DNA from 4 places in the Clostridium sartagoforme genome. Region 4 is predicted to be linked to each of the others. Evidence: riboswitches for the same ligand, from Rfam matches in the RefSeq annotation. Region 4 holds a riboswitch; each other region holds the start of a gene.
The links. Region 4 has a riboswitch for S-adenosylmethionine ahead of metH (methionine synthase). Riboswitches for the same ligand answer to the same signal wherever they lie in the genome.

Region 1 (5,817 bases), on a different contig from region 4:
TAGAAGCTATGACTTTACTTCAAGAAGAATCAGCTCTTCAAGAAATAGTTAGTTTAGTTGGTATAGATGCCTTGTCAGAAAATGATAGATTGAAATTGGAAATTTCAAAATCAATAAGAGAAGACTATTTACAACAAAATGCATTTCATGAGACAGATACATATACTTCATTAGATAAGCAATATAAAATGCTTAAATTAATCTTATTATTTAGAAAAGAAGCTGAAAGAGCTTTAAAAGCTGGAGTATATTTAAATAAGATATTAAATCTTGATGAAATTAGAGATAGAATAGCAAGAAGTAAGTATATATCTGAGAATGAAATAAATAAGATAGATAAAATAGAAGAAGATTTAAAAACTACAATAGATACTTTAATCAACGAAGAAGGAGGGGTTCTAAATGCTTAAGGAATATAAAACAGTTACAGAAGTTGTGGGACCTTTAATGGTTGTTGAAGGTGTTGAAGGTGTTAAATATGATGAATTAGTTGAAGTAGAACTTCAAACAGGAGAAAAGAGAAGAGGAAAAGTTCTTGAAATAAATGGAACCAAGGCTATGGTTCAATTATTTGAAGGATCTACAGGGATTAATTTAAAGGAAACAAAGGCACGATTTTTAGGTAAACCTCTAGAATTAGGAGTTTCTAAAGATATGCTTGGAAGAATATTTGATGGAATGGGAAATCCAATTGACAATGGGCCAAGAATAATAGCTGAAAAAAGAGTTGATATTAATGGTGAAGCTATAAATCCAGTATCAAGAGATTATCCATCAGAATTTATTCAAACTGGGATTTCAGCTATTGATGGACTTAATACTTTAGTTAGAGGACAAAAGTTACCTGTGTTCTCAGCTTCAGGACTTCCTCATGCACAATTGGCTGCACAAATAGCAAGACAAGCGAAAGTTTTAAATTCAGATTCTAACTTTGCAGTTGTATTTGCTGCTATTGGTATTACTTTTGAAGAATCTCAGTTCTTCGTAGATGAATTTAATAAAACAGGCGCTATAGATAATTCTGTATTATTTATGAATCTTGCATCAGATCCAGCTATAGAAAGAATAGCAACTCCAAGAATGGCACTTACTACAGCTGAATTCTTAGCTTATGAAAAAGGAATGCACGTATTAGTTATTATGACTGATATAACAAATTACGCAGAAGCATTAAGAGAAGTTTCAGCTGCTAGAAAAGAAGTTCCAGGTAGAAGAGGATATCCAGGATATTTATATACTGACCTTTCAACTTTATATGAAAGAGCAGGTAGACTTAGAGGAAAAGAGGGTTCCATAACTCAAATTCCTATTTTAACAATGCCGGAAGAAGATAAAACTCATCCAATTCCAGACTTAACTGGATATATTACAGAAGGACAAATAATTCTTTCAAGAGAGTTATACAAGAAAGGAATTATGCCTCCTATAGATGTATTACCATCACTTTCAAGACTTAAAGATAAAGGTATTGGTAAGAACAAAACTAGAGAAGATCATGCTGATACAATGAACCAATTATTCTCAGCTTATGCACAAGGTAAGCAGGCAAAAGAGTTATCAGTAATTTTAGGTGAATCAGCTTTATCAGATGTAGATAAGCAATATGCTAAGTTTGCAGAAGCATTTGAGGAGCAATATGTATCTCAAGGCTTTACAACGAATAGAAGTATAGAAGAAACTTTACAATTAGGATGGAAGCTTCTAAAAATACTTCCAAGAACAGAACTTAAGAGAATAAGAGATGAATACTTAGAAAAGTATATGCCAAAGGGAGATGAAGAATAGCCATGGCAAGATTAAATGTAAATCCTACTAGAATGGAGATGTCTAAGCTGAAAAAAAGATTAGCTACAGCTACAAGAGGACATAAACTTTTAAAGGATAAACAAGATGAGCTTATGAGGCAATTCGTTAATCTTGTCAAATACAATAATGAATTAAGAAAATCTGTAGAAGAAGAATTACAAGGTTCTCTTAAAGATTTTGTTATGGCTAGAGCTGTTATGAGCTCAGAATTTTTAGAAGAAGCAGTAGCTTATCCAAAAGAGAGTATATCTGTTGAAGTAGGAACTAAAAATATAATGAGTGTTAATGTTCCAGAGATGAAATTCCATAGACAGCTTGAGGGAGATGAAGGAAGTATATTTCCATACGGTTTTGCAAGTACATCATCTGAATTAGATGATTCAATAGCTAAGCTATATAAAATATTACCAAAGTTATTAGAACTTGCAGAAGTAGAAAAATCAACTCAGCTTATGGCAGATGAAATAGAAAAGACAAGAAGAAGGGTTAATGCTCTTGAATATATGACCATTCCTTCATTACAAGAAACTATAAAATATATAAGAATGAAGCTGGATGAAAATGAAAGAGGAGCTTTAACTAGACTTATGAAAGTTAAAGATATGATAGAAGCAAGAAATTAAGGAGATGTGAAAACATCTCCTTAATTTTGTTTACATATATAAGCTACATTATATGTTGTTTAATTACATAATAAACGTAACAGTTTTGTAATTGATAAATATGCCTATTAATAGTATAATAAAGTAATGAATTTTAGTAACTTAATGAATGATAGACGTGAGAAATCAAGGAGAAAATTATGATATATGCAATATCCTTTATATTATCTTTTTTGATAGTATATTTAATAACACCAATTTTAATTAAAGTATCTTTTAAATATAGTTTTACAGATAAACCAACTAAAAGAAAAAAGCATGGAAGAGAAATTCCACTTTGTGGTGGCTTATCTATGTTTATAAGCTTCTTTATAGTATATTTTTTTATTAATAGATATACAGCAATAGATGAAAAGTTATGGATATTTGCAGGTGCTTTATTAATATTAGCAATAGGTTTAATAGATGATACTTTTAAGACTAGAGGAAAAGAGTTCCCTATATACCCAAGGTTAATAATTCAATTATTAGCGGCATTTATAGTTTTTAAATCTGGAATAGTGTTTAGAGGATTTACAAATCCATTTACAGGAATTTACATACAATTATCAGGAGTACTACAATTTATACTAACTATGACATGGATCTTTGGCGTAACAACGGTTATAAATTGGTCTGATGGTATGGATGGCTTAGCAGGGGGATTGTCTTTGATATCATCTATAACTTTTGCAGGAGCAGCCATAATATTAAAGCAAAGTGAATCAATTAGTATGTCATTAATAGTATCAGGAGTAACACTGGGCTTTTTAATGTACAATAAATATCCAGCAAAGGTTTTTATGGGAGATTCAGGAGCTAATTTTTTAGGGTTTATCTTAAGTATAATAGCTTTAGATGGAGCTTTTAAACAAGCTACTCTAATGAGTTTATTTATACCTATTTTAGCTCTTGCAATACCTATTTTTGATAATATATTTGTTATAATAAAAAGGTTTTTAGATGGAAAACCTGTGTATCAAGCAGATAGAAGTCAAATACATTATAGATTAGAAGCAAAGGGATTTACTCCAAAGCAAGTTGTAACATATATAAATATGGTTAGCTTAGCTTTTAGTATAATTTCGATAGTATTACTTTTAATTAAGAATTAATATTTATTTCAGTGCACGGGTGTTTCTATGTTATAGGGAACAGTAATAGGACAGGTAACAGTTAACGGATACAAGTTGTTATATAGATTGGTTCTCAATTTACATCACAACTTGTTTCTTGATACCTGTGTACTTTACCAAAAAACTGTGAACCGCGAATTGTGCATTCTGAACTAATTAATATAAAAGGGGGGGCTTATTATGTATAGTGGTCAGTTAGTAAAACTAAGAGCATATAAGGAAGAAGATATAGAAAAGGCAACAGTATATATAAATAATGAAGAAGTAAAAAAACTTATGGACTCTGCAATCCCATTTCCTATGACTAAATGGCAAGAAGAAGAGTGGGTAAGAAGTAGAAAAGCAAATACGGATTTTACTTATGATTTTGCAATTGAGGATTTAAAAACTGGAAAATATATAGGCGGATGCAGTATTAATGAATGTGATGTAAAAAATAGAACTTGTGTAGTGGGAATAATGATTGGAGATAAAGAATATTGGGGCAAGGGATATGGAAGTGATGCACTAAAAGTACTAATCAAGTTTATTTTTGAAGAAGTTAACATGAATAAAATAAAACTTAATGTATTTTCATTTAATAATAGAGCAATAGCATGTTATAAGAAGGTTGGATTTAAAGAAGAAGGAATATTAAAAAAAGAGATATATAGAAATGGAAGATATTATGATGAAATAATTATGGCTATGTTTAAAGATGATAACTAAAGATTAGCCATATTTAATTAATAGTATTATTTACACAAGATATAAAATACTTTATAATTATAAAAAAGAATATACTAAGACTTTATCAAGAGTGGTGGAGGGACTGGCCCTGAGAAACCCGGCAACCTACAAAGGTGAAATGTAATAAGTGATTTTAATTTATATATTTCTATTGTGTGGTGCTAATTCCTGTTAGATAAGGGTAATTTATAGGCAATATATTAATACCCAAGTGTTATCTTTGGGTATTTTTTATTGCCTAAAAAATTATAATAGTTTTTAAAACTTAATTTTGGTGAATTATTCCTATAATTTTCACTACTTCTTATCAAGTATTCACTAAATAAACAACTGTGAATTATGCCTTGTAAACTGTGAACTTAAAAAGTGTTTTGCGCTTTTGTTAAAATATTTAAGCAATAAAATGGGGGGAAAATATGAATATTAAGAATTTATTTAATGAAAAAGAGGTGGTTTTTTCTTTTGAGATATTTCCACCAAAGCAAGAATCAAAAATCGATATAATTTACAATACCTTAGAGGAATTAAAAGATTTAAAGCCAGATTTTATTAGTGTAACTTATGGGGCAGGTGGGAGTTTATCAAAGAATATGACATGTGAAATTTCTTCAGTAGTAAAAAAGAAATATGGTATAGAGGCTTTAGCGCATTTAACTTGTATAAATTCAACTAAAACTCAAGTTGATTATATACTAAATAATTTAAAGGAATCAGGAATAGAAAATATATTGGCATTAAGGGGAGATATTCCAAGTAATTATGATGGAATTAGTGAATTTAATTATGCAAGTGATCTTATAAGTCACATTAAGAAAAGAAATGATTTTAATATAGTGGGAGCTTGTTATCCAGAAGGGCATTTAAATACTGTAGATTTAGATACAGAATTTAAAATTTTGAAGAAAAAGCAAGATTCAGGAGCAACGCATTTAATATCTCAACTGTTTTTTGATAACGAGTATTTTTATAATTTCTTAGATAAAACTAATGAGTACAATATAGATATTCCAATACAAGCAGGAATAATGCCTGTTATTAATACTAAACAAATAAAAAGGATTGTATCGTTATGTGGAGCTAAACTACCTAAAAAGTTCATTAAAATAATGAATAAATACGAATATAATCCAGAAGCCTTAAGAGATGCAGGAATCGCATATGCTATTGAGCAAATAATAGATTTAATATCAAGTGGTGTTGATGGAGTCCATTTATATACAATGAATAATGCATATGTTGCTAAGAGAATAAGTACAAATATATTTTCTATATTGGATACTATTAATAATTGTGAAAAAGTAATAAATTAGTTAATATATATATGATACTAAATAAAAAAGTTAAATATCTATATGGAGGATGAAATATGGAAAAGGTAGAAAGTTTTGAATTAGATCATAGAATAGTTAAAGCTCCTTATATTAGAAAGTGTTGTTTATTAACAGGGGAAAAAGGAGATAAGGTAACTAAATTTGATATTAGATTTTTACAACCTAACAAAGAAG
Region 2 (5,817 bases), on a different contig from region 4:
CCTTCATGTTTATGAACTATATGATGAATATCCGCTGTTGATCCACAAATTTCACAGTGGTGCAAAGTCATGCCTCCTTTTTCTATCTTTAATAATATTATAAAATAAATTTATTTTTATTTCAAATATGTATATCTATATTGTCAGAAAATTAAATTTAGAAAGTGTTTTAATTTACTTTGTTATATTCTTTAAAAGTACTTGAAAAGATGGTATAATATACTATATAATATATATGTAGTATATTATATATGTATAATATATTATACTATGTAGGTGAAAGAAAGGTGATACAGTGAGACATAATTATGATTCATTTGATTACTGGGAAGAATTAATTAACGAAAATAAAACTATAAGAGGTCATATGTTTATGGATAAATTACCCAATGAAAAGAGTATATATATCCATACATTAGTTTTTTGTAAGAATAATGGACTTAGTAATATATGGGCATATTTTCCTAATGAAAAGATGCTATTAGGTTATATCCAATACTCATTTTTGCAAGAGGCATTTTATAAGTGGATATATGGGAAAGAGAGAATGGTAATTAATGTTCCGAATATCCCAGTAGACAGAATAATCTCAGATGGAGAAAAAAATAAAAAAATATCAAGAGAAGAAGCAGATAATATGCGAAGGCATGTGAAAATGATAAAGGAATGTTGGATTTTATCCAAGGATAAATTAATTAGAGCTCTTCAAAGATTTGCAAGAGATTTTAATAGAACTTGGTATGGAGACAATAAGGAGTTTTTATACTTAAAGATATTTAATACTCCAAAAGACTTAGGAGAATTTGTTGTAAACTCAAGCTATATGACAACAAATGATAGTGAGTTTAAGGAGCGAACAGGTATAAGTATTTCTGAATGGAAAAACATATGTGAAAAAGCTGACAAAAATAAAAGTGATGGAGAAAGGTTTAAAGATATTCTATTAAAATCACTTACAGAAATAATTTAAGACTAAAATTTATTATTGACAGTATTATTTAGAAATTATATAATTATTATTGTCAATAATATATGCGGGTGTAGCTCAATGGTAGAGCCCTTGCCTTCCAAGCAAGTTACGTGAGTTCGATTCTCATCACCCGCTCCATATGCGTTATTAGCTCAGTTGGTAGAGCACCTGACTCTTAATCAGGGTGTCCCGGGTTCGATCCCCTGATAACGCACCAAAGAGATTACTATGTAATCTCTTTTTTATGTTTAAATCAACTATATTTTGCGTATAACTTTAATTGTTTGTAGAAATATATAATCGTAATATATTGTGAGGGAAAATATAACTGTTGACAATATAAATTTAAGCTGATACTATAATAATGCAAAATTTAAAAGTCTTATCAAGAGTGGTGGAGGGACTGGCCCTTTGAAGCCCAGCAACCAAGGATTTTAATTAATTCTTAAGGTGCTAAATCCTGCAGGATATCCTGATAGATAAGAGGCGAATTATAACTTTTTATATGTGTAATCAAAGCTTCTGTATTCTTGCAGAAGCTTTTTTAAATTTAAACTAAAAATACATACAAATTATTTAATATCAAAAAGGAGAGAAAAGAATTTTGAATAACAAAGGTAATGGGCTGGCTTTACTTCCATTGGGAGTATTTCTATTAGTTTATTTAGGAACATCAATAATTGCAAAAGATTTTTATGCTGTATCTATACTAATCCCTTTCCTAGCAGCAGCTTTAACAGCATTAATCATGAATAAAAAAGTAAAGTTTGATGAGAAAGTAGATATATTTTGTAGAGGTGCAGGAAATACCAATATTTTACTTATGGTAATTATATTTATATTAGCAGGAGCTTTTGCAAAAGTAGCAAAGGATATGGGAGCAGTAGATTCTACTGTTAATTTAGGACTTTCTTTACTGCCAAGTAGTCTTTTAATTCCAGGAATATTTATTATAGGATGTTTCATATCATTATCTATAGGAACATCAATGGGAACTATTGTTGCGCTAGTACCAATAGCTGTTGGAATAGCAGATAAAACTGGAATAGCAACAGCTTTAGCTACAGGAGCGGTGGTTAGTGGAGCGATGTTCGGAGATAACCTTTCTATAATATCAGATACAACTATAGCTGCTACTAGAACACAAGGTTGTGAGATGAAAGATAAATTTAAAATGAACTTTATTATAGTACTTCCAGCTGCAATCATAACTGCAATAATACTTATGTTGCTAACTAAGAGTGCAACAGTTGTAAATTTAGAAGCCTTAGAATTTAATTTGTTTAAAATTTTACCATATATAATTGTAATAGTAACATCATTAATTGGAGTAAATGTAATTATAGTATTATTACTTGGTATTTTATCCTCAGGAATAATAGGATTTATTCTTGGAAGTTTTAATCTTATAGGATTATTTAACTCTATATCCTCAGGAATATTAGGTATGAGTGAACTAATAATAATTTCAATTCTTATAGCAGGAACAATAGAACTTATTAATTTTAATGGTGGAATAGATTTTATTATTAATAAAGGATTAAAAAACTTCAAAACTAAGAGGGGAGCCGAATACGGTATTGCAACATTAGTTAGTTTAGTTGATATTTGTACAGCTAATAATACTGTTGCAATTGTGACTGTAGGACCTATAGCTAAAGATATTTCAAATGAATTTGATTTAGAACCCAAAAGAGTTGCAGGCATAATGGATATGTTTGCATGCGTGTTTCAAGGAGTGATACCATATGGTGCACAATTAATTTCAGCAGCAGGACTTGCCGCTTTATCACCATTTGCAATAATGAAATTTTTATTTTATCCTTATCTTATGGGGATATGTGCTATAATATCTATATACATACATTGGAGAAATAAATAAGGCTATTGTAAAATTAAAATATAAACCAGAAAAAGAAAAGTATGGCTAAATAAAAAAGCCATACTTTTCTTTTAGTGAAAGAGTAAAGATTTTATTTTAAATGCAATCTTCACTCTTTCACTTTTCACTCCCATAACTCAATTGTTTGAGTTATTTCCTAAACTGTAAATTGTTAATCGTTAATTGTCAATTGTAACAAACATATGCTTTGAGAAGAAATTCCTTCACCATTTCCAGTAAATCCAAGGCCTTCTTCAGTAGTTGCCTTGACATTTATTTGGTTTAAATTAATATTTAGTGCATTTGCTATGTTTTCTCTCATTTGTTGAATGAAAGGAGCCATTTTAGGTTTTTGAGCAATAATAGTTGCGTCTATATTGTTAATAGAATATCTATTAACAGAAAGTAGTTTCCCTACCTCTTCTAATAGCTTTATACTTGATATTCCTTTAAACCTTGGATCTGTATCGGGAAAATGTTTTCCAATATCACCAAGAGCTGAGGCACCAAGTAATGAGTCCATAATTGCATGAAGTAGAACATCTGCATCTGAATGACCTAGTAACCCCTTTTCATAAGGAATATTAACACCACCTATTATTAAATCCCTTCCTTCAACTAAACGATGTACATCGTATCCTAATCCTATCCTCACTTTATCACCTCTAAAATAATTATAGAGTTATTTTACCATAAATATTAAAAATAGATATGGTTTAATTAATAATATAAATATATGAGATGATATATATTTTTTTATAACTATTTTTCAATATTATATGAATTTTTTATTATATCTATAGTACTTTTTTAAAAGGATAAATATTAGAATTAATTTTTCTCTTTCTATTTTTAAATATTTTATTAAACAAATGCTTTAATTTAACTTTGAGTTTATAAATAAAATGGATAGTTCTAGAAGAAAGTTTTCGACGCTTAAAAACAAAATCGACATAAATTATTTTCCTATTCATAAGTTACTCCTAAAATATTAATGGATATAAGAGACACAATTATATTAAAAGTATAGTCTTTATGTTATAATATATGATGAATTATTATAAATGTTTATTGGGAGATGAGAAATATGGGAGAAAAAATCAGAAGGCTTATAGGCGTTGTTTTAATTATAGTTGGACTAGCATTAATTGCATCAATTGCTTACAAAAAAATTGAAACATCTAAAAGGCAAAAAGAACTTCAAAATATTTTAGAAGAAGTCATAAATGAAGAACCAAAGAGCAAGGAAGATGGTACAGAAGAAAAATCTATTAATGGATACAAACCAATTGCTTTAATTGAAATTCCTAGTATAAATCTATCTCAAGGACTAGTAGAAGGTATAACTGATGATATTCTACAATATTATTTGGGTCATTTTGCAGATTCGGCAGGACCGGGTGAAAAAGGTAATTTTGCAGTTGCAGGCCATAGAGTATCTGATTATTCAGAAGCCTTTGTAAACTTATATAAGGTAGAAAAGGGAGACAAAATACTAGTTAAAGCTAATAAGAAAGAATATATATATGAAATTACGGATAACTTCATAGTTGATCCAAGCAATGTGGAAGTGCTTGATAATACCAGTGAAGCTACTATTACATTAGTAACCTGTACTGTTGGAGCAAAAGAAAGGGTTATAGTAAAAGGTAATCTTATAGAAACTAAGGATTTATAAAACGGAGGATAATAATGAGCGATTTTCAAAGTGATAAATATAAATTTTCGACTAAATCTCCATCAAGTGTAGCTTTAGAAGAAGTAATAGAGAAAAGAGCAGAAGAAATAGAAAAATTAAGTGAGGATCTTTTAAATTATAAGATACTTATAAAAGATTTAATACATGAAAAGGTATCGTACACTATAAGAAATAAAATTTTGAATATAGCTTATTTTATAATAGAAGATGTAGAATTATTTGAATATCTAAATACAACTAGAAAGTTCCCAATTAATAGAATTCTTAAAAGAACACCAATAGAAAAGGAATTTCTTCAAACTTGGAAAGAATATATTATAACTTATGTTGTTATATTGTCTAATCCTAACTATAAATATATCCAGGAATATATACAAATAGTAGAGGCTATTAATATCCTTGGTGTAGATGAAATATCTCAAATTATGAAAGAAACTGAACATAGAGGAATTATAATTAGTAAGAACTTTAGAAGTGCTATAATATTAACATCTAAAGGTGAGTTTATAAAAGTTAAAGCTGGAAAAGATAATAATATAGGAGAGGATTTTGTTAGTGTAGAAGCTGTTACTATAAAAAAGTACAAATTACAGCTTTCAATACTACTTAGTTTATTTGTATTAGTAATTATTATAGGTGCGTTTAAATATAAATCAATTGATAAAACTATAGTTATAGAAACTACATCAGAAATCACATTAGAGGTAAATAGATTTGATAGAATAGTAGATGCTTACAGTAAAACTGAAAAAGGAAATAATATGTTACTTGAACTAAATGTTAATAATGCCAATATAGATGATTCAGTAAAGAATATATTAAATTATGCTATTAATAATGAAATGATTCCAGAATCAGGAGTAATAGTTACTGTAACAGGAACACCATTAAGCTATGATGCTTTAAAAGATACAGAAAGTTTTATTAAAGAGAAAGAAATTCAAGTTAGGTTAAATAATTCAGGGGATGAACATAAGGTAAGCCCTTAAAATTTATAAAGGTGAGAATAATGAAGCAAAAGAATAATGAAGATAAATATGTAATAATACACAGTGATAGAGGAGCTGAAATAAGACTAAATAAGTTTATAAGCGAAACAGGATTTTGTTCAAGAAGAGAAGCTGATAAACTAATAGAAGCTGGGAGAGTAACTGTAGATGGTATAAATGCAGTTATGGGAACCAAAGTTAAAGAAACGGCAGATGTAAAGGTAGATGGAAAACCTATAAAGAAAGTAGATGAATTAGTATATATTGCTTTAAATAA
Region 3 (5,817 bases), on a different contig from region 4:
TTCTATCTTTAATATCTTGATTTAAATATGCATAATGTTGGAAGGAATTTAAATCTATTTCTTTATCTGCTAAAGCTTGATTTGGCTGACTATAATCAGAAAAGGTAACAAGCTCTAAAGTTATTCCTTCTTCTTGAAGATTCTTTATTACAGGCTCCCATTGATCTGTATTTTCACCAACTACTCCTACCTTAACTACTTTATTCTTTCCATCTGTATTCTCTGTCTTTGCCCCTTGGCATCCTGCCAATGATAAAAGTAATGTTCCTGATATTATAATATTTAATAATTTTCTTGTTTTCATATTTTAACGCCCCTTTTAATTTATTTCTTATTGCTTAATTTTAATGTGTTGTTTTTTTTATTATTATATTTCCTGCCCCTTGAATTATATTTACTAAAATAAGTAGGATTATAACAGTTACAAAAGTTATATCTACTTGATATCTTTGATATCCATATCTAATTGCTAAATCTCCAAGACCACCTCCTCCCACTGAACCTGCCATAGCTGTTAATCCAACTAAGCTTACAAAAGTTATTGTTGTAGCCCTTACGATGTTTGGTACACCTTCTTTTAAATATACTCTAAAAATTATTTCAAATGGTGATGATCCCATTGCTTCAGCAGCTTCTATTATCCCCTTATCAGTTTCAGATAAAGCACTTTCTATTTGCCTTGCAAAAAATGGTATTGTTCCTAAAACTAATGGTACAAAGGAACCTTTTGTTCCTATAGCTGTTCCTACTATGGCCCTAGTTAATGGTATAACAGCTGCTAATAATATAATAAATGGTATTGATCTAGTTATATTTATTACTTTTTCTAAAACAAAATATACTGGTTTATTTTCTAATATATTTCCTTCTCTCGTTACTACTAATATGACTCCTAAAATAATTCCTATAACAAATGATATAAGGCCTGCTACTAAAATCATAATTAGTGTTTCTCCTGTAGCCTTGAATATATCTGGTATCTTTGTTATTACATTAGGCAGTAATTTTTGCACTAAGCCTTCCATCTTTAATCACCTCAACTTCTACATTATTTTCTTGTAAATAACTTATAACATTATTAATCTTGGCTTCTTCACCTCTTATTATTACAACAAGTCCCCCCAGCGGAGATTCTTGAATTATTTCTATATTCCCAAATATTATATTGGTATCTACATTAAATTCTCTGGATACTATTGAAATTATTGGCTCTGTTGTACTGTTTTCTATATATTTTAATTTTAAAATTTTTTCATTTTCTTTAATATCTACAACTGAAGATTTATTTTCTATCAAATCATATATATTGCTTAGTGAAGATGTACTATCTATAAAGTTTTTTGTAACTTTTTCTTTAGGCTCTGAGAATATTTTAAATATACTTCCTTCCTCAACTACCTTACCATTTTCCATAACTGCTGCCCTTGTACATATTTCTTTAACAACTTGCATTTCATGAGTTATTATTACTATTGTTATTCCAAACTTTTTATTTACTTCTTTTAAAAGTTTTAATATAGACTTTGTGGTTTGTGGATCTAAGGCACTAGTTGCTTCATCACAAAGCAAAACCTTTGGATCATTTGCTAAAGCTCTTGCAATTCCAACCCTTTGTTTTTGTCCTCCACTTAATTGAGATGGATAAGAATCTGCCTTGTCATCAAGTTCAACAAGTTTTAATAAATCTTTAACTTTATTTTTTATCTCTTCTTTTGAGTAACTACTCCCTTTAAGTGGATAAGCTATATTTTCAAATACTGTTCTAGATTTCATCAAATTAAAATGCTGAAATATCATTCCTATCTTTTTTCTTTCTTCTCTAAGTTCCTTATTTGATAAAGTACTTAAATCTTTCCCATCTATAACTACTTGTCCATTAGTTGGTTTTTCTAAAAAGTTTATACATCTAACTAATGTTGATTTTCCTGCTCCACTAAATCCTATAATTCCATAAATTTCACCTTTATTAATATTTAGTGTTACATCCTTAACTGCTTCTATTTTATTAGCTTTTGATTCATAGGTTTTGTGTAAATTTTTTAATATAATCATATTTTCCCTCCTTTTGCCCCAAAAAAGTGGACACATATAATTTTGTTTGTTTTGTTTCTTAGCTTCAAGTAATCACATTACTCAAATTTTAAACTATTCATAATTTCCTAAGGAATAAAAAAAACTGCTTTCCTAAAAATAAGAAAGCAGTGTATTATACACATATATATTTTTCTCATTCTTATCTTTCAGATGCAATTACATCTGCAGGATTTAGCACCTTAAACTATAAAAGCTTATAATTATAACTAATATAATTATAATATAATTCAGGTTGCCAGACTTCATAGGGCCAGTCCCTCCGTCTTTCTTGATAAAAACTTATTTAATTTTTGTTCTTGTTTCGTATTATATCCCTATATATTTTTCATGTCAATAGTTTTATTTCTTTTTTTAGATAATTAATCTAGTAAATAATTTTATTTTGAATTCAATATTGCTTCAATCATTTCGATTTCCCTGCCACTAAAAACTAAATTATTTATTATATTTTTATTGTCTATTATTTGCTCTGGCTTACTAGCTCCAATAAGAACTGTTGTAACCAAATCATCTCTTAATACCCAAGCTAAAGCCATTTGTGCTAAACTTTGATTTCTACTTTCTGCTATTTTGTTTAATTCCATTAGCTTATTAATTTTTTCAGTAGTTATATCTTTTTCATTTAAAAATCTACTACTTATTTTTTTAGCCCTTGAATCTTCTGGAATTCCCTTAAGATATTTATTAGTCAATACTCCTTGAGCTAAAGGTGAAAATGCTATTGATCCTATTCCTTCTTCTCTATGAACTTCATGCAAGCCTTCAACTTCACTCCAACGATTAAACATACTGTAGCTAAATTGATGAATAAGGCATGGAGTCTTGTTTTCCTTTAATATTTTAGAAGCTTCTTTTAATTCTTTAGGATGATAATTTGATAATCCTACATATAGTGCTTTTCCTTGTTTAACTATATCAGTTAAAGCTGACATTGTTTCTTCTAAAGGTGTATTTGGATCTGGTCTATGATGGTAAAATATATCAACATAATCTAAACTCATTCTTTTTAAACTTTGGTCTAAGCTTGAAATCAAGTATTTTCTTGAACCACCATTACCATAAGGACCAGGCCACATATCATAACCTGCTTTAGTAGATATTATCATTTCATCTCTATAACTACTAAGATTATTTTTTAATATTCTACCAAAATTTTCTTCAGCAGATCCATATATAGGTCCATAGTTGTTTGCTAAATCAAAATGTGTTATTCCATTATTAAAAGCTTCAAATATGATTGCCTTTTGATTTTCCATAGGGTCTACCGATCCAAAATTATGCCATAATCCTAAAGCCACTCTTGGCAGCAATAATCCGCTACTCCCACATCTAATATATTTCATCTTTTTATATCTGTCTTCGTTTACACTGTGCATATTTTCACTCCTCATTTCAATATTATAAAATTTTATTTTTTATTATTAGATTTAGCTTTTACATTGTTTTTCCATTCATAGTTACGCCCTTATTTAATATAATTATATCTCTTCGATTTCTTTTTTTATATATTTTTTATATTAGTTTTTCAAATACTAAGTTATTATCAGAAAAGTTTCTCTTTGTACACAATAAAAAATAAGCCCCAACTAATAATTAAATTAGCAAAGGGCTTCTTTAAAATCATATTTTATTTACCTCTTTAGTCTTTAAGCTGTTTATAATATATAACTAATCCACTTCCGAGAATTCATCTTTACCTACTCCACAAAGAGGACAAAGCCAATCTTCTGGCACATCTGCAAATGCAGTTCCTGCTTCTACCCCATTATCTGGATCCCCTACTTCTGGATCATATATATACCCACATACATCACATATAAAACTTTTCATAATAATTCCTCCATATTTAATATATTAAATTTATAATATTGAACTTATATAATCTGCTGCTCTTTCTACATCTTTTTCTGATTCTTCATTAAGGGAGAATCTAACTCTTACAGGGAATTTAGTATCAATCATACCTGTTGATTTTATTATTGAAGATGTGTTTAAAACATTAGCATTAGTTTCATTTAAATAATCTTGAATTATTTCTATTGGTTCCCCACTCCATCCAAAGGATCCAAATGCACAAGCTACCTTGCCTTCTAAGTTTATATCCTTTAATTTCTTTAATACATTTTCAATTGAACCTATTAAATCACCATATTTTGTTGATGTACCAAATAATATTGCATCTGAACTTTTAATAGCTTCTAATATTTCTTCTTCATCAGTCTTATCTGGATTTAATACTAATACTTCAATATCTTCTGCTTCAAATTCTTTTTTAAATTTGTCTGCAATTCCCTTTGTTGAATTTCTCATTGTTGTATAAACTATTGTGGCTTTTTTACCTTTTTTAGTTTCTTTACTCTTTTCATCATATATAGAAATATATTTTTCAATATTTTCATCTAGTATATATCCATGAGAAGGCGCTATTATATCTATATCAAGCTCTTTAACTGCTGAAATCATTGGTCTTACATACTTTTTATGTGGTGACATTATTAAATCGTAATATACAGTAAAAGCTTCTGTTATATCTGTATTTGCCTTGCTTGAAAGATATTCCTTAGCTTTTAAATGTGTACTAAATATATCACAAGGGAATAATACCTTATCTTCCTTACAGTAAGTTATCATAGTTTCTTCTGTGTGAAGATATGGAGTCATTTTAAATAATAAGGTTTTTCCTCCAATATCAAGGGTATCTCCATCACCTACAACTAAAAATCTTTTTTCTTCAATTTTATATAATTCTTTTAAGTGATAAACAGCTTTTTCACTACAAACTACAGTTGCATTAACAGCTTGTCTTGCAAGTCCTCCCAAAGCACCTGAATGGTCTGGTTCTGTATGATTTATAACTATATATTCTATATCCTTTAAATCAATAATTGATTTTAAATTTTCTACATATTCTCTTGTGTATATTAAATCTACTGTATCTATTACTGTTGGTTTTTCTGTTTTTAATAAATAACTGTTATAAGTTGTACCATCTAATACTAATCTATGAAATGGAACATCTCTATCATCTATAATTCCAACTCCATAAATATCATTTTTAATTTTGAATTCTTTTCCCATTTCTATTCCTCCTAAATTTATAGTGTTTTATAAATTATATATGTCTGTTTTTCATATCAATCTTTACACTATTTCTATCTTTACTAGCTTTTAAGTAAATTCTATATTTTTATTATAAGAATTCACCTTGGAACTTTATGTGATTAGAATCAAAATTTATATTATTATATATTAACATTATTTTCATGTTATTCTATTAAAAATCCTGCTCCTTTAAGCCCAGCATCATCTCCAATTTTTGCTACTCTTATATCTACCTTGTCTTTATTTATTACCTTTTCTTTAACCTTTTCTTTAACCTTTTCTATTATTATTTCAATAAGTGATTGGTTATATAAAATTACAGAGCCTCCTAAAACTATAACTTCAGGGTCAACAACTGATATTATATTTGAAATTCCCTTTGATAAATTTTCACATAATTCATCAACTAAAACTTTTATTTCTTCATTATTATTTTTATATAATTCAAAAACTTCTGGTGTTTCTATACTTCTTCCAAGAACTTCACTTGCTTTTCTTGCAATATTTGGTCCACTACATTGTCCTTCAAGCCCACCTTGAACTAAACCTGAATGACTATATTTATCTTCATTTATTATCAAATTGCATATTTCTCCTGCAAAGCTATTTGCACCATTTACT
Region 4 (5,817 bases):
TTATATTCAATTAGTAAATGATAAACTAAAATCAATTACTAATACAAACTTTCCTGATTTTAATATCGAAATTATTTTCAAAGAATTATTTAATAAAAAAGGTATTTTCCCAAGTAAAGATACAGTCAAAGATACAGCTCAGATATTTAGAGTACTATCGTTAAATAAATTATCTCTTTATAATGGTGTTGTTGAATTGTTAGAAACTCTAAAATTAAAAAATAAGAATATATATCTGCTCTCTAATGCTCAAAGGATTTTTACTCTTTACGAGATGAAGTTATTAGGTATAGATAAGTATTTTGATGGAATATTATTTTCTTCAGACTTTGGTGTTTGTAAACCAGATAAACTTTTTTATAACACATTAATTGAAAAATATAATTTAAATCCAATTGAAAGTATAATGATTGGAAATGATTATATTTGTGATATACACGGAGCAAAAGAAATAAATTTAAATACTTTGTATATTCATTCAAATCTATCTCCTGAGCTGCTTAATAATATAGATAGTACTTATTCAGTTTTAGATGGGGATTTCAATAAAGTTAAACCCTTAATATTAAAATAAAAAAGAAAACTTATAAAGCATTCTTAAACTTTATAAGTTTTCTTTTTTTATAAATAATTATATTAATATATTAGAAAGTCTATTTTTTAATTCTGCTATATTTGAGTTATTTCTTTTTGAATAATCTTCTAATTGGTTAATATCTATTTTATAAACGTCAAAATATTTAGCTTCACTACTAGCAAAATATAACCCACAAACTGATGATGGAGGATCTATCATATTGCTTTCCGTAAAGCTTGCACCTGTTACTTTTTCTCCATTTAAAAGTTTAAATATTTTTCTTATTTCCTTTTGATCCTTTATTGATGGATAACCTACAGCAGGTCTTATTCCCCTGTACTTTCCAGAAAGTAATTCATCATAACTTAAATTTTCATCACTTGAATAGCCCCAATAATTTTTTCTAATATCCAAGTGTAGCTTTTCAGCAAAGGCTTCTGCTAATCTATCACAAACAAAACTTAAAAGCATAGAGTTATAATCATCTCCTTTTTCCCTCAACTTTTTAGAGTGTTCTCTAGCCTCAGTTCCACTTGTAACTAAAAATGCTCCAATATAATCATCAATTTTTAATTCTTCAGGAGCTATATAATCACTTAAACAAAGATTGATATTATTTTTATTTTTCTTTTGTTGCCTAAACATATTAAAAGTTTCTATTAAATTGTTGTCCTTATCAAAAATATTTATATCATCTTGAGCAGAACTTGCTTTAAACAATCCAAATACGCCCTTAAGCTTTACTATTTGATTATTTTCTAAATCATCTAATAACTTATTTGCTTCTAAATAAATTTTCTTTGCTTGTTCCCCATAAGTACTATCTTTTAGAATTTGAGGGAATCTCATTTTCATTCCCCAGGCTGCAAAAAAGAAGCTCCAGTCTATAAAAGGCCTTACATCTTTAATAGTATAATCATATATACCTTTAACACCTAAAAAATTTGGTTTTTTTATATTTGTACTGCTCCAATCTATTTTCAATTTATTTTCCCTTGCTTCCTTTAGAGAAATAAATTCAGTTTTAACATTTTCATAATTTTCTCTTTGAATTTTATAATTTTCTTTAGTTTCCTTTATAAATTTAAATTTTTCTTTGGATACTAATATTTTGCAAATTTCAACTGTTTTAGATGCATCATATCCATATATTACTGGACCACTATAATTTGGGTCTATCTTTAATGCTGTATGGATCTTAGAAGTAGTTGCTCCACCAATTATAAGTGGAATATTTAGACCTCTCTTTTCCATTTCCTTAGCCACAGTTATCATTTCATTTAAAGATGGCGTTATTAGCCCACTTAATCCAATTATATCAACATTTTCCTCTATTGCTTTATCTATTATTTCTTCACAAGGAACCATGACTCCTAAATCTATAACTTCAAAGTTATTACAAGATAAAACAACACTTACTATATTTTTACCTATATCATGAACATCACCTTTTACAGTAGCAATTAATATCTTTCCATCTCTTGTAAACTCTCCATTTTTTTCAGTGTCTATATATGGTGTTAAATATGCAACTCCTCTCTTCATAACTCTTGCTGATTTTACAACTTGAGGTAAAAACATTTTTCCATCACCAAACAATGTACCTACCTTTTTCATGCCATCCATCAATGGGCCCTCTATTATATCTAAAGGTCTTTCATATAAAGTTATGGCTTCCTTTAAATCTTCATCTATATAATTAGTAATTCCCTTAACTATTGAATACTCTAATCTTTTTTTACAAGCTAGACTTCTCCAATTTTCTTTATTTTCTTTATCTTCTTTTAAATTGTTTTTATATAAAATAGCTTCTTCTAATAGTTTCTCGCTAGCCCCTTCAAATTTATTTAATATAACATCTTCAACTAACTTAAGTAAATCTTTAGGAATATCATCATATATTTGTATCATACTTGGATTTACAATTCCCATATCCATACCATTTTTTATAGCATGATATAAAAAGACTGAATGCATAGCTTCTCTTATCTTATTATTACCTCTAAAAGAAAAAGATAAATTACTTACTCCTCCTGAAACCTTAGCATATGGTAAATTTTCCTTTATCCATTTAGTTGCATTTATAAAATCTACAGCATAGTTATTATGTTCATCAATTCCTGTTGCTATCGCTAAAATATTTGGATCAAATATTATATCTTCTGGAGGAAAGTTAATTTTATTTACTAAAAGCTCATAGGCTCTTTTACATATATTAATCTTTTTTTCATAACTGTCTGCTTGCCCATTTTCATCAAAAGCCATTACTACAACTGCTGCTCCAAAATCCTTAATAATCCCTGCCTTATCTAGAAAATCTTTTTCTCCATTCTTTAAAGAAATAGAATTTACTATATGTTTTCCTTGAATCACTTTAAGTCCATTTTCTATAACTTCCCATCTTGACGAATCAATCATTATAGGCTTTAAAGAAATATCTGGTTCTGAAGCCAATAGTTTTAAAAAATATTCCATTTCTTTTTCACTATCTAAAAGTCCATCATCAAAATTTACATCTATTATTTGAGCTCCATTTTCAACTTGTTCTTTAGCAATTTCAAGAGCTTCTTCATATTTCTTTTCTCTAATAAGTCTTGCAAACTTTAAAGATCCAGAAACATTCGTCCTTTCTCCAATGTTAACAAAATTAGATTCTCTATTTGATTTTGTTATTTCTAATCCACTATACACACTTTCTCTTTTAATTTCTTTAACAACTCTTGGTCTATAATTTTTAGCTACATTAGCAATTGCTTTTATATGCTCATAAGTAGTACCACAACAGCCACCAACAATATTTAAATACCCAGCTTTCAACATTTCTTCAATACACTTTGAAGTAATTTCAGGTGACTCCTCATAAAATCCTAATTCATTTGGTAATCCTGCATTTGGATAAACTGATATAAATAAATTCTGTGTTTCTGCTAACTCTTTTATAAATTGATTTAAATCTTTTGCTCCAAAAGAACAATTTAGTCCTATTGAAATTATATTTTCATTTTTCATTGAAACAGCAAAGGCTGAAAGGTTTTGTCCTGATAAAATTCTCCCTGACTTATCTGTTATAGTTCCAGATATCATTATTGGAAGAGTTATATTTTTTATCCTAAAAATCTCATTTGCAGCCATAATAGCAGCCCTTGCATTTAAGGAATCAAAAATTGTTTCAATTAAAACCAAATCAATGCCACCATCAATTAAAGCATCGATTTGCTCTATATATGCCTTCTTTAATTGATCAAATGATATATTTCTATAACTTGGATCTTCAACATTAGGAGATAGCGATGCCATTCTATTGGTTGGACCTATAGATCCGGCAACATATCTTTTTTTGCCGTCCTTCTTATAAAATTCTTCACAAGCATCTTTAGCTAGCTTAGCACTTTTATAATTTAAGTCATAAACTAAACTCTCAAGACCAAAATCACTTTGTGATATTTTATTAGAATTTAATGTATTAGTTTCAATTATGTCTGCACCAGCTTCTAGAAAACCCATATGTATTTCATATATTATTTCTGGCTTTGTAATACTTAATAAATCATTATTACCCTTTTGATCTAAATAAAAATCTTTTAATAACTTTCCCCTATAATCTTCTTCCTTTAACATAAATGATTGAATATTTGTCCCCATTGCCCCATCAATTACTAATATTCTTTTTTCTAAATCCCTAATTATTTCGAAGCCTCTTTTCATTACATAACCCCCTTGTATTACTAAAATAATAACTCTTATTATTATATCTAAATAAAAAATCCCTTCTAAAAGTAAGAAGGGATCTTATATAAAGTATATAAAAACTCTATTACTCTTATTTTCCAGAAAAATCTGTAGGATTTAGCACCACACTATAAGCAGGTTGCTGGGTTTCAAAGGGCCAGTCCCTCCACCACTCTCAATAAGATAATTATTATATTTTTTATAATTATATATTTTTTATAATTTTTTGTAAATATATTTTACTAGTACACCTCATATATTTATTTAATAATTATTATTAAATTAGATATTATATAATTTAAATAAAAAATACCTTCTCAGAATATTACTATCAATTTCGCCATTATTTGTAAAAAATATATTTCATAAATAGTGTAGTATTATTATTTATAAAAAATAGTAATACTACACTATTATTAAAGTCTTATACTTTTCTAAATACTAAAATACATTATTATTGCAACAAGAATTATTATTATTTCCGCACCAATTATTTGCAACAACTGTATTAGAGCCTAGATATTGACATCCCTCATAGATAGTTTGATTAGTAAAATGATATATATTACAGTCACGTAAGAAATCTTTTATATGATTACAATTATTCACATAAATATGATTATATCTAGTAAAATATCTATTATAAAAATTTCTATTAGTTATAACATAGTTCCTACCATTTATATTATAAAATGAATTATATCTTCTTACTTGTCCTGGTCTTTGAATAATATTTTGTCCACCTTGATTTTGACCGCATTGATTTTGAATTCCTCGTGCTCCACCTAAATATTGATTATTATTTTGAAAGTTTTCTGCTCCTTGAACTCTTTGATAAGCTCCATAACTTGCTAAATTACCTTGTTTAACTTCTGATACATTATGAAAATCATAATCTGCATTTTCTTGCCAATTATTTTGGCAACTATTTTGAGGATAATTATCCTTATTATTCATACCTTTATAATATTCTTCATAATTTGAGTTTTCATATTCATTGTTATAATAGTCCATTCTAAATACCTACCTTCTAAACATCTTTTGTTATATTGTTTTATATAATATATTATTCTTAATGTACTATAATGTTTCCTATTTATTTAAATATCATTTAAGAGTATATTACATTAGTGTATTATTAAAGCATCTTAAAGATTGACTTTTAAGATGCTTTAATATGTTAACCTGTTAATAATTTGTATAATTCTCCTTCTTTATTGATTATTTTATCTATATTTTTAAGAGGTATAGTAAAGGTTATAAATCCCATTGATTCAGGTGCTATTTTTTCTGGATGATAATAAATATATAAATTGTCATTATCTATATAAAAGTCTTGATTTTCAGTTATACCTTTAAATGAATCCGGAAATATAAAATTATAATTTGGTTCTTCATTAATTATTTTTAGTATATTATTATTAATCTCAATATCCCAGTTTGATCCTTCATTAAATAAATCTTTAATTTTATATAACTTTCCTGTTAGCAAATTAATACTACAGGTTTTT

Region 1: linked by a shared signal. The riboswitch ahead of metF (methylenetetrahydrofolate reductase [NAD(P)H]) and the one ahead of metH (methionine synthase) in region 4 are both predicted to bind S-adenosylmethionine.
Region 2: linked by a shared signal. The riboswitch ahead of ABDZ60_RS04095 (Na+/H+ antiporter NhaC family protein) and the one ahead of metH (methionine synthase) in region 4 are both predicted to bind S-adenosylmethionine.
Region 3: linked by a shared signal. The riboswitch ahead of ABDZ60_RS04975 (methionine ABC transporter ATP-binding protein) and the one ahead of metH (methionine synthase) in region 4 are both predicted to bind S-adenosylmethionine.

Annotation. Positions count from the first base shown of each region.
Region 1 is NZ_BAAACH010000037.1:188,504-194,320, reverse strand. Features, by position in the region: gene ABDZ60_RS14865 (V-type ATP synthase subunit A) at 1-410, shown strand, start outside; gene ABDZ60_RS14860 (V-type ATP synthase subunit B) at 403-1,785, shown strand; gene ABDZ60_RS14855 (V-type ATP synthase subunit D) at 1,788-2,429, shown strand; gene ABDZ60_RS14850 (MraY family glycosyltransferase) at 2,609-3,562, shown strand; gene ABDZ60_RS14845 (GNAT family N-acetyltransferase) at 3,764-4,291, shown strand; SAM riboswitch class I at 4,371-4,494, shown strand; gene metF (methylenetetrahydrofolate reductase [NAD(P)H]) at 4,729-5,622, shown strand; gene ABDZ60_RS14835 (S-ribosylhomocysteine lyase) at 5,679-5,817, shown strand, end outside.
Region 2 is NZ_BAAACH010000011.1:67,886-73,702, forward strand. Features, by position in the region: gene ABDZ60_RS04075 (HNH endonuclease signature motif containing protein) at 1-65, opposite strand, end outside; gene ABDZ60_RS04080 (hypothetical protein) at 296-970, shown strand; tRNA gene ABDZ60_RS04085 (tRNA-Gly) at 1,035-1,108, shown strand; tRNA gene ABDZ60_RS04090 (tRNA-Lys) at 1,112-1,187, shown strand; SAM riboswitch class I at 1,350-1,456, shown strand; gene ABDZ60_RS04095 (Na+/H+ antiporter NhaC family protein) at 1,575-2,852, shown strand; gene ispF (2-C-methyl-D-erythritol 2,4-cyclodiphosphate synthase) at 3,025-3,507, opposite strand; gene ABDZ60_RS04105 (class D sortase) at 3,940-4,530, shown strand; gene ABDZ60_RS04110 (anti-sigma factor domain-containing protein) at 4,545-5,540, shown strand; gene rluF (23S rRNA pseudouridine(2604) synthase RluF) at 5,561-5,817, shown strand, end outside.
Region 3 is NZ_BAAACH010000011.1:298,470-304,286, reverse strand. Features, by position in the region: gene ABDZ60_RS04985 (MetQ/NlpA family ABC transporter substrate-binding protein) at 1-304, opposite strand, end outside; gene ABDZ60_RS04980 (methionine ABC transporter permease) at 345-1,025, opposite strand; gene ABDZ60_RS04975 (methionine ABC transporter ATP-binding protein) at 994-2,052, opposite strand; SAM riboswitch class I at 2,231-2,372, opposite strand; gene mgrA (L-glyceraldehyde 3-phosphate reductase) at 2,472-3,470, opposite strand; gene rd (rubredoxin) at 3,763-3,924, opposite strand; gene ABDZ60_RS04960 (FprA family A-type flavoprotein) at 3,955-5,172, opposite strand; gene ABDZ60_RS04955 (ROK family protein) at 5,361-5,817, opposite strand, start outside.
Region 4 is NZ_BAAACH010000032.1:125,562-131,378, forward strand. Features, by position in the region: gene ABDZ60_RS12695 (HAD family hydrolase) at 1-574, shown strand, start outside; gene metH (methionine synthase) at 632-4,282, opposite strand; SAM riboswitch class I at 4,395-4,491, opposite strand; gene ABDZ60_RS12705 (hypothetical protein) at 4,748-5,320, opposite strand; gene ABDZ60_RS12710 (WG repeat-containing protein) at 5,487-5,817, opposite strand, start outside.